Regions from separate parts of the Actinoplanes sp. NPDC051537 genome, predicted to be linked through region 3. Evidence: riboswitches for the same ligand, from Rfam matches in the RefSeq annotation. Region 3 holds a riboswitch; each other region holds the start of a gene.
What was found. Region 3 has a riboswitch for S-adenosylmethionine ahead of thrC (threonine synthase). Riboswitches for the same ligand answer to the same signal wherever they lie in the genome.
Positions count from the first base shown of each region.

Region 1: linked by a shared signal. The riboswitch ahead of ACZ6TB_RS12110 (GNAT family N-acetyltransferase) and the one ahead of thrC (threonine synthase) in region 3 are both predicted to bind S-adenosylmethionine.
Region 2: linked by a shared signal. The riboswitch ahead of ACZ6TB_RS44450 (aminotransferase class V-fold PLP-dependent enzyme) and the one ahead of thrC (threonine synthase) in region 3 are both predicted to bind S-adenosylmethionine.

Region 1 covers NZ_JBVJIU010000004.1:512,074-515,328, reverse strand. Annotated here, with positions in the region: gene ACZ6TB_RS12120 (carbon-nitrogen hydrolase family protein) at 1-232, opposite strand, end outside; gene ACZ6TB_RS12115 (VOC family protein) at 236-616, opposite strand; gene ACZ6TB_RS12110 (GNAT family N-acetyltransferase) at 626-1,234, opposite strand; SAM riboswitch class IV at 1,246-1,361, opposite strand; gene ACZ6TB_RS12105 (response regulator) at 1,553-2,209, opposite strand; gene ACZ6TB_RS12100 (sensor histidine kinase) at 2,197-3,255, opposite strand, start outside.
Region 2 covers NZ_JBVJIU010000027.1:61,000-64,254, reverse strand. Annotated here, with positions in the region: gene ACZ6TB_RS44460 (alpha/beta fold hydrolase) at 1-63, opposite strand, end outside; gene ACZ6TB_RS44455 (hypothetical protein) at 56-343, opposite strand; gene ACZ6TB_RS44450 (aminotransferase class V-fold PLP-dependent enzyme) at 340-1,554, opposite strand; SAM riboswitch class IV at 1,582-1,696, opposite strand; gene ACZ6TB_RS44445 (DUF1684 domain-containing protein) at 1,729-2,508, shown strand; gene ACZ6TB_RS44440 (CBS domain-containing protein) at 2,688-3,125, opposite strand.
Region 3 covers NZ_JBVJIU010000012.1:314,152-317,406, reverse strand. Annotated here, with positions in the region: gene ACZ6TB_RS29605 (alpha/beta fold hydrolase) at 1-365, shown strand, start outside; gene ACZ6TB_RS29600 (ABC transporter permease) at 362-1,261, shown strand; SAM riboswitch class I at 1,339-1,473, shown strand; gene thrC (threonine synthase) at 1,484-2,764, shown strand; gene ACZ6TB_RS29590 (GNAT family N-acetyltransferase) at 3,008-3,255, shown strand, end outside.

The sequences.
Region 1 (3,255 bases), on a different contig from region 3:
CCAGCGTCTGCCGCTCCGGGAGGCGGGCGACGACGTCCGCGAGCCCGGGCGAGCCCAGTTCGAGGGCCGTCCCGCGTACGTGCTGCTCGGTGACCAGATATCCCTGGAGGAAGCATTCCGGGAACAGCAGCAGGTCGGCATCCGGCGCCCGGCCCGCGAAGTCGCGCACCACGGCGATCGCGGCGTCCACGTCGCCGAGAATCTCCGGGGTCTGGCAGGCCGCGATCCGCACCGGTCAGGCCTCGTGGAACGGCTCGGGCTCGGCCGGGATCCGCTTCGCCATCAGGCAGAACTCGTTGCCCTCCGGATCTTCGAGCACGACCCACGAGCCGCTGCCCTTGATCGACGACTCGCGCGCGCCGAGGGCGACCAGGCGGGCCAGTTCCTCGTCCTGGGAGCGGTCGGTCGGGCACACGTCGAAATGCAGCCGGTTCTTCGCCGTCTTCCGCTCGGGCACCCGGATGAACAGGATGTCGGGGCTGGCCGGGGCGCCGCGGATGGCCACGCCGGTGTCGTCCCGGGCGAAGACGCGGTAGCCGAGCACGTCGCACCAGAAGGTGGCCAGCAGCTCGGCGTCGGCACAGTCGACGATCATGTCCCCGATCCGGCTCGCCATGGTGTGAGCCTAAGGCTTCCGGCCGGCGGCCTTGATCGCGGGCCATTCCGCGGCCAGCACCGAGAAGATGGCCGAGTCGCGCAGCCGGCCCTCCTCTCCGGGCGCCCACGACCGGCCGAACGAGCGCAGCACGCCCTCGAACCGGCCGCCGACCCGCTCGATCGCCGCCCGGGAGCGGCCGTTGCGGGCGTCGGTCTTCAGGTCGACCCGCTGGACCCGCCACTGCTCGAACGCGTACCCGAAAAGCAGGTGTTTGGCCTCGGTGTTGAGGCCGGTCCCCTGGGCCGAGGCCGCCAGCCAGGTGAAGCCGATCTCCACCGCGAAGAGCTCGTCGCGGCCGGGCCAGAGCCGCGGGTCCAGATAGGCCGTCGCCCCGACCGCGCGCCCGCGCCAGATCTGCGCGAACGGCATCAGCCACCCGGTCGCGGCCCGCCCGAGCTGTTCCTCGATGTAGTCGCCGGCCTCCTCGGCCCGCGGCACCCAGGTGAAGCGGTACGCGTCCCGGCTCTCCTCGGCGGCGAGCGCGAGGTCGGCGGCGTGGCGCCGGTCGAGCGGCTCGAGACGCAGCCGGTCGCCCTCGAGAACGGGCGACGACGTGACGGCAGCGGGAAAGGGCATGGCAACGCTCCATTCGCGACTTGCCCGGCGCCCCGTGCGCCGGACCCGGTCCTCACCCGGGGCACCCCGCCCGCGAAAGGAGGGTTGCCGGCCAGCAAGCCGGGGCTGAACGCTGGCACTCATGACCTGCCGACACCTTGGCATCCACAGCGCTCGCCGCGCAAGGCGATTCCACCGCCGCGCGACGCCCGCTGCGCGACGCCCGCCCTCAGCGCCCGCCCGCCAGCGCCCGCCCTCAGCGCCCGCCCGCCAGCGCCGCCCGCCAGCGCCCGCCCCGCCGCAACCGGGGGCGAACCACTCACCCCGGCGGCCGCGCGTTCAGGCGGGCGCAGGACCGGCGGCGTTGAGGTAGGCGAGAACGGCGAGAACGCGACGGTGGCCGCTGTCGGTCACGGTGAGGCCCAGCTTGGCGAAGATGTTGCCGATGTGTTTGTGGACGGCGTTGTCGGTGATGACCAGCTGGCGGGCGATCGCGTTGTTGTCGTGTCCCTCGGCCATCAGGGCGAGCACCTCCCGTTCGCGCGGCGTGAGGGCGTCGATCGGGTCGCCGGCGCGGCGGACGAGCTGGGCGATGACCTCGGGATCCATCGCGGTGCCGCCGGCCGCGACCCGGCGCAGCGCGTCGACGAACTCGTCGACCCGGCTGACCCGGTCCTTGAGCAGGTAGCCGACGCCACCGCCGGCGGTGGCGAGCAGCTCGGCGGCGTACTGCTGCTCCACATATTGCGACAGCACCAGGACCGGCAGGCCGGGGTGCTCCCGGCGCGCCTGGAGGGCGGCCCGGATGCCCTCGTCACGAAACGACGGCGGCAGCCGGATGTCGACGATCGTGACGTCGGGCCGATACTCCCGGACGGCGGCGAGGAACGCGTCCGCGTCTTCGGCGACGGCCGCGATGCGGAAGCCGGCCCGGCCCAGCAGCAGTTCCAGCCCGGTGGAGAGCAGGACGTTGTCCTCGGCGATCACGACCCGCACGGCAGCTCCACGGTGATCGCCGTCGGGCCGCCGGCCGGGCTGTCGAGGGCGAGGGCGCCGTCGAGCGCGAGAACCCGGCGACGAATCCCGTCGAGGCCGGTCCCCCGCCGATCGTCGGCGCCGCCGGTGCCGTTGTCCGTGATCACCACCGACAGCCGGTCGGCGGTGCGGCTGACGCGGACGCCGGCCGCGGTCGCACGGCTGTGCTTGGTGACGTTGGTCAGCGCCTCGGCGACCGCGAAGTAGACCGTGGCCTCGACCGCCGCCGGCACCCGCCCGAGGTCGCCCATGTCGAGCCGGGCCGGCACGCCGCAGCGCGAGGTCACGGCCGTCAGCGCGCCGTCGAGACCCCGGTCGGCGAGGATCGGCGGGTAGACGGTGCGGATCACCTCGCGCAACTCGGTCATCGCCTCCTCCGTCCCCTCGTGCGCGTCCCGCAGCAGGTCGGCCACGAACTGCTCGTCGCGCGGGTTGTCGGCGAAGGCCTGGCGGGCCACGGCCAGCCGCATCGCGATGGCCACGAGCCGGGCTTGCGTGCCGTCGTGCAGGTCGCGCTCGATCCGGCGCAGCTCCGCGCCGTGCGCGTCGAGCACGTCGGCGCGGGTGCGGGTCAGCACGGCGACCCGCTCGGCCAGCTCCTCGTCGGTCGTGTGCGACAGCACCGCCAGGCAGACCCGGGCGTGCGCGCGGGCCATGGGCGGGAAGCACAGGTAGGCGAGGAAGGCGAGCAGGACGATCTGCAGTGGACCGAGGGTGAGCGCGGTCGCCCAGCCGTGCACGGGCACGTCGACGAAGAGCCGCGGCCCGTCCCGCGACCCGAACGCCCACCAGAGCGAGGCGGCGATCACCGCGACCACGATGTTGCCCACGCAGAGCAGCGCCGGCAGGCCGAGCGCCACCCCGGTCAGCGCCTGCACCGGCAGCCAGAGCAGCGCCCGCGAGGTCGGACCCGCGCCCGCGCCGGCCCGAAGCTCCGCCGCGCCCGCGCCCGCGGTGGCCGGCGATGCCGGCGGCAGGCCGAGCAACCGCCCCGCACGCTCCCGATG
Region 2 (3,255 bases), on a different contig from region 3:
CAGCAACAGCAGCAGCGGCTCGCCCCGGCCGCCGCCCGTGACCCGCAGCCCGCCGTCAGACATCCCCGACCTCGATCACCCGCGTCGCCGGGGCGGCATCGCCGGCGCGCCGCCGCAACTCGGCCCGGTCGGGGTCGGCCATGAAGGACTCGTAGCCGGCCCGGTCGCGGAACCGGATCAGATGCACCTCGGCCGCGCCGTCGACGCCGCGGGTGCGCCGCTCGAGGACGCCGCCGTGCCGCGGCAGCAGCTCGAGCACCTCGTCCTCGTAGCGCCGCCCCGCCGCGGCCCGTCCCGGCGCCATCTCGACGATCGCGGCCAGCAGCAGTCCGTCCGTGCTCATGCCAGCAGAACCCCCAGCGCCCCGAGAAGGCTGTCGATGTCGTCGGTCGTCGTGCCCAGGCCGAAGCTTGCCCGCAACAGGCCCGCTTCGCCACAGCCGGCGTTCCCGGGAAGGCCGGCCAGACGCCGGACCAGGGGGTGGGCGCAGAACTGGCCCGCTCGCACCCCGATCCCGAACGTGTCGGCCAGCTTCTCCGCGACGGCTACGGGGTCGCGGCCGGGCAGCGCGATGGAGACGATGCCCACGCGCTCGACTTCCTCTGCGGCCGTACCGAACAAACTCACCTCGACCGCGCCGGGCAGGTGCCGCAAGCCCTCCCGCAGGCGGGCGAGCAGCTGCTGCTCGTGCGTGTGCAGCGCGGCGCGGTCGGTCTCCAACAGCGCCGCGCACACCGCGCCCAGCGCGACCGCGCCCAGCAGGTTCGGAGTGCCGCCCTCGTGCCTCGCCGGGCCGGTCGCCCAGCGCACGTCGCCGGCCCGATCACCGACCCACGCGCTCGCCCCGCCGCCGGCCAGATACGGCTCGGCGCGATCGAGCCAGTCCGCGCGGCCGGCGAGCACCCCGGCCCCGAACGGTGCGTACAGCTTGTGCCCGGAGAGCGCGACGTAGTCGGCGTCCAGTTCGGCCAGCGACACCGGCGCGTGCGGGGCGAGCTGGGCGGCGTCGACCGCGATCCGGGCGCCGTGCCGGTGGGCGACCTCGGCCAGGGCCCGCACCGGCCACACCTCACCGGTCAAATTGCTCGCTCCCGTGACCGTTAGCAACGCCGGTCCGCGCAGGTCACGCAGCGCACGGTCGGCCGCCGTCACCGCCTCGGCCGGCGACGAGGGCGCGGGCAGCCGGAGCACCGACGGCCAGGGCAGCAGGTTCGCGTGGTGCTCGCCGTCGAAGACGACCGTGGTCGTGCCCGGCGGCAGGGCGCGGGCCAGCAGGTTGAGCGCGTCGGTGGTGTTGCGGGTGAAGACGACCTGGTCAGCGGGCCGGCAGCCGAGGAACGTGGCGACGACGGCGCGCGCCCGCTCGTACTCCAGGGTGGACGTCCGCGACCGCGGGCCGGCGCCGCGGTGGACGCTGCCGTAGGTGGGGAGCAGGTCGTTCACGGCGTCGGCGGCCACTCGTACACAGGGCGCCGTCGCGGCGTAGTCGAGGTGGACAAATCCGGCGCCGATGACATCGAGGTCGGCTGTTTGCACGGCGAGGGACACGGACATACCTCCGCAAAAGGGGACCCTCTCGCGGGTCCGCGCTTGCCCGCGCCGGTCGGCGAAGGCCCGGTCCTCACCCGGGGCACCCCATCGCGGATGGAAGGGTTGCCGGTCAGCAAGCCGGGGCTGTGCGCTGACACTCATGACCTGCCCGACAACGTACCAAATAAGGTGGTCGCCATGTATGCGCAGGAGTGGGCCGAGTGGCACGCCGCGGTCGAAGGCCGCCGGTCGGCGCCGCACGGGTTCCTCTCGATCACCGGGATGTACTGGCTGACCGCGTCGCCGCAGCGCTTCGACGACGTGCCGGGCGCATGGTCGGTGACATCGAACGGCGTAACCGTCACGCTGAGCTCGGGCGAGATGCTCACCGTGGGTGGGGTGCCGCTCGCCGGTTCGCACGACTTCGGCGCGGTCGACGAGGAGGGCGTCGACGCCGCGTTCGGCGATGCCGTCGCCGAGATAGCCCGGCGCGGGTCCGGCTACGTCCTCCGGCCGCGCCATCCGGACAACAAGAGACGGCTGACGTACGCGGGGACGCCCGCATTCCCGCCCGACGAGCGGTGGATCGTTCCAGGCCGCTGGACCGCGTTCGCCGCGCCGGAGACGGTCACGCTGGCCACGGTCGTCGACGGCCTCACCGACGCGGACGAGGCCGCCGGCCGGGTCGACTTCGAGATCGCCGGCGTGCCGCTGAGCCTGCTCACCTTCGCCGGCGGCCCGGGCGCGCTCACCACGCTGTTCTCGGACACCACGGCGGGCGTCACCACGTACCCCGCAAGCCGCCGTTTGCCGATCCCCCAGCCCGCCGCCGACGGCACCGTGCTGCTGGATTTCAATCGCGCGACGAACCTGCCGTGCGCCTACACGGATTTCGCCACCTGCAGCCTGGCGCCGCCGGAGAACCGCCTGCCGGTGGCGATCGAGGCCGGGGAGCAGATCCCGCTCGATCGCCGCTAGCTCTCGCCGCTCATCGGCCGCTCGCGCCGCCCGCCCGCTGCTGGCGCCGCCCGGCGCTTGGGCCGCCCGGCGCTTGGGCCGCCCGGCGCTTGGGCCGCCCGGCGCTTGGGCCGCCCGGCGCTTGGGCCGCCCGGCCGCTTGGGCGCCGCTTGCCGGCCTTTGGTGCCGCTCGCCCGCCGCTAGCGCCGCTCGCCGGTGATGTATCCCTCGAGGTTGCTGCGCTCGGTCTCCAGCTCGTCGATGCGGTTCTTCACCACGTCGCCGATGCTGACCACCCCGACCAGCCCGCCGTCCTCGAGCACCGGAACGTGCCGGAACCGATGATCGGTCATGAGCCGCGCCACGTCCTCGATCGCCGCTTCGGGCGACACCGACCGAACGCTGACCGTATGGATCCGGCTCACCGGCTCCCCCAGAACCGCCGCCCCCCGAGCCGCGAGCGCCCGCACCACGTCCCGCTCGCTGACGATCCCGTCGACCCGGCTGCCGTCCCCCGACACGATCACCGCGCCGATCTTGTGCTCGGCGAGAAGGGCCAGCAGCCGGCTGACGTCCGAGTCCGGCGTCACGGTGACAACCTTGCTGCCCTTGACGCGGAGAATGTCGCTGATACGCATCTTGCTCCCCATCTCGTCCGATCCGCGGAAGCCGCCGGGCGGGCCGTCCGGTAAGGGGCAGCCACGCCGCGTTGCGTGCATATGCCTAGATGCAGTCAATCACGTCCCAATGTCAAGAGCATCGAGATGT
Region 3 (3,255 bases):
TGGTCTCCAGCCACCTGCTCGCCGAGGTGGAGCAGACCTGCACGCACGCCGTGGTGGTCAACAAGGGCCGGATTGTGGCGTCGGGCCCGGTCGACGACATCGTCGGGGAGTCGCCGTCGGTGCTGCTCGACGTCTCCGACGTGCCGGCCGCTTCCCGGGTGCTGGAAGAGCTGGGCGTGCGCTCGGTGACCCCGGACGGGCCGTCCGGCCTGATCGTGGACATGAACGGCACACCCCGGGCCGAGGTGGTGGCCTCGCTGGTGCGGGCCGGCGTCGACGTCGACCGGGTGGTGCCGCGCCGGCGGCTCGAGGACGCGTTCCTGGCCCTGGTCGGCGACAACTCGCGGGGAAGTGGGGACCGATGAGCGCGGCAGCGGGCAAGCCTTCAGTCCGTACCAGGGCGGTGGGCGGGGCGGTGGGATGGCGGGCGTCGGCGACGCTGCCGGTGTGGGCCGAGGTCAAGCGGCAGGCGACGCGTCGGCGTACCCAATTGGCCCTGGGTTTCATGGTTCTGTTGCCCTTGATCATTTTGGTCGCGTTCGAGTTCGGCGGCGGCAACGGCGGCGACGACAACAACGGCGGCGGGGCGTTCGGCAGCCTGGTCGACCTGGCCACCTCGGGCGGGCTCAACTTCGCGCTGTTCTGCCTCGCGGTCTCGGCCGGCTTCCTGCTGGTCGTGGTGGTGGCGCTGTTCTGCGGCGACCCGGTGGCCAGCGAGGCGAGCTGGGGGAGCCTGCGCTATCTGCTGGCGATCCCGGTGCCACGGGCGCGGCTGCTGGCGGTCAAGCTGGTGGTGGCTCTCGCGTACGCGCTGCTGGCGCTCTTGATCTTGACCGCAACCGGCCTGCTCGTCGGCACCCTGCGGTACGGCTGGCACCCGCTCGGCAGCACGGTGGCCGCCGCCATCCCGCCCGGCCAGGGGCTGCTCCGGCTGCTCGGCATCGTCGCCTACCTCGCCGTGATCATGATGGTGGTGGCCGGGCTGGCGTTCCTGCTCTCGGTGCTGACCGACGCGGCGCTGGGCGCGGTCGGCGGCGCGGTGCTGCTCTGGATCCTCTCCAGCATCCTCGACCAGATCACCGCCCTGGGCAGCATCCGGGTCGGCCTGCCGACCCACTACAGCGACGCCTGGCTCGGCCTGCTCTCCACCCCGCCACAGGTGGATGACCTGGTCAAGGGGGCGATCGCGGCGGTCTGCTACGCCACGCTGTTCTGGTCGCTGGCGTTCTGGCGGTTCACCCGGAAGGACATCACCTCGTAGGGAGGTCGCTCACACCTCGGGATACCGGGATCGCCTTTTCCTGAGGGCGACGTAAGGTGTTGGAAACACAACTGAATACCTCATCCAGAGGGGCAGAGGGAACGGCCCGATGAAGCCCCGGCAACCACCGTGTTTGTCTCGATGACGAGGCCGCACGCGGCAGGTGCTAATTCCGTCCCCGCCCGGCAGGTCGCCGCGGGGAAAGATGAGAGGAAGGCCTCGATGACGTCTGCCGTCAGCACACCCTCTGCCACCGACTCCCCGGCCCGTGGCCTCGTCTGCCGCGCGTGCGGCGCCGAATACCCGCTGGTCGCCCAGCATGCCTGTTACGAGTGTTTCGGCCCGCTCGAGGTGGCCTACGACCAGGCCGCTCTCGCGCGGGTGACCCGTGAGCAGATCGAGGCCGGACCGCAGAACATCTGGCGCTATGCCGGGCTGCTGCCCGCCGGCCAGGACCCGGCCACCCGGGTCACCCTCGACCCCGGCCTGACCCCGCTGGTGAGCGCGCCGGCACTGGCCGCCGCCGTCGGGCTGCGCGCGCCGCTGTTCGTCAAGGACGACTCGGCCAACCCGACCCACTCGTTCAAGGACCGGGTCGTGTCGGTGGCGCTCACCGCCGCCCGCGGCCTCGGCTTCACCCGCTTCGCCTGCGCCTCGACCGGCAACCTGGCCAACTCGGTGGCCGCGCACGCCGCCCGGGCCGGCGTGCCCAGCATCGTCTTCATCCCGTACGACCTGGAGCAGGGCAAGGTCATCACCACTGCGGTCTACGGCGGCGAGCTGGTCGCGATCGAGGGCTCGTACGACGACGTGAACCGCCTTTGCGGCGAGCTGGTCGAGACCGACGAGTTCGAGGACACCGCGTTCGTGAACGTGAACGTCCGCCCGTTCTACGCCGAGGGCTCCAAGACGCTGGGCTACGAGGTCGCCGAGCAGCTCGGCTGGCGCATCCCGGCCCAGGTCGTCATCCCGATGGCCTCCGGCGAGCTGCTCACCAAGGTGGACAAGGCGTTCTCGGAGCTGGTCGAGATCGGCCTGGCCACCGCGCCTGAGGGCGGCTGGACCGTCTTCGGCGCCCAGTCGGCCGGCTGCAACCCGATCGCGGTGGCGCTGCACAACGACACCGACGAGATCGTCCCGGTGAAGCCGACCGGCATCGCGAAATCGCTGAACATCGGCGACCCGGCGGCCGGCGCGTACGCCATCGAGTCGGTCCGGCGCACCGGCGGCTGGATGGACTACGCCGACGACGACGAGATCCGCGCCGGCATCCGGCTGCTCGCCGAGACGACCGGTATCTTCGCCGAGACCGCGGGCGGCACCACCGTCGCGGTGCTCAAGAAGCTGGTGGCGAGCGGCAAGCTCGACCCCGACAAGGAGACCGTCGTCTACAACACGGGCGAGGGACTCAAGACCCTGGACGCGGTGGCGGGGCTCGTCGGACCCACTCATGAGATCAAGCCGTCGCTGCGCGGGGCCCGAGAGGCCGGCCTGCTGGGATGACTGTCGGTAATCGACTGTCTGCCAATAGTTGAAGATTCCATCCCCGGAGGACTTGCGCGGGCATCTCAGCGTCGGCAAGATGCTCTCTGCGGGAGGGCCGACGCCGTACGAGGCCCCTCACCTTTCGAGCTTGGCGACAATCTCTCGAGGTGCCCAACGACCCCAGTGCCGGAGGCGCTGTGCGTCCACCCTCCCGACCAAATTCGTTCGCGTCATGGCCGTCGACCCGCGAGGGTGGCGGCCATGACGCTTTCCACGGGCCCGCTCGTCTCGGCGGCCGACGCCTACGAGATCTACCGCGCCTGTGCCGTCCGCGACCGCGGTGACATCGAGCCGCTCACGCCGGCGGCGTTCGCGGCCACCGTGGCGACGCCGGCCGCGAGCTACGCGGTCGAGCACTACCTGGCGCGCCTCGCGGGCGAGCCGGTCGGCCACCTCGAGCTCGCCTTCTCTCAAGCCGACAATTTGGGCACTTTGGACGTCGAGCTGCG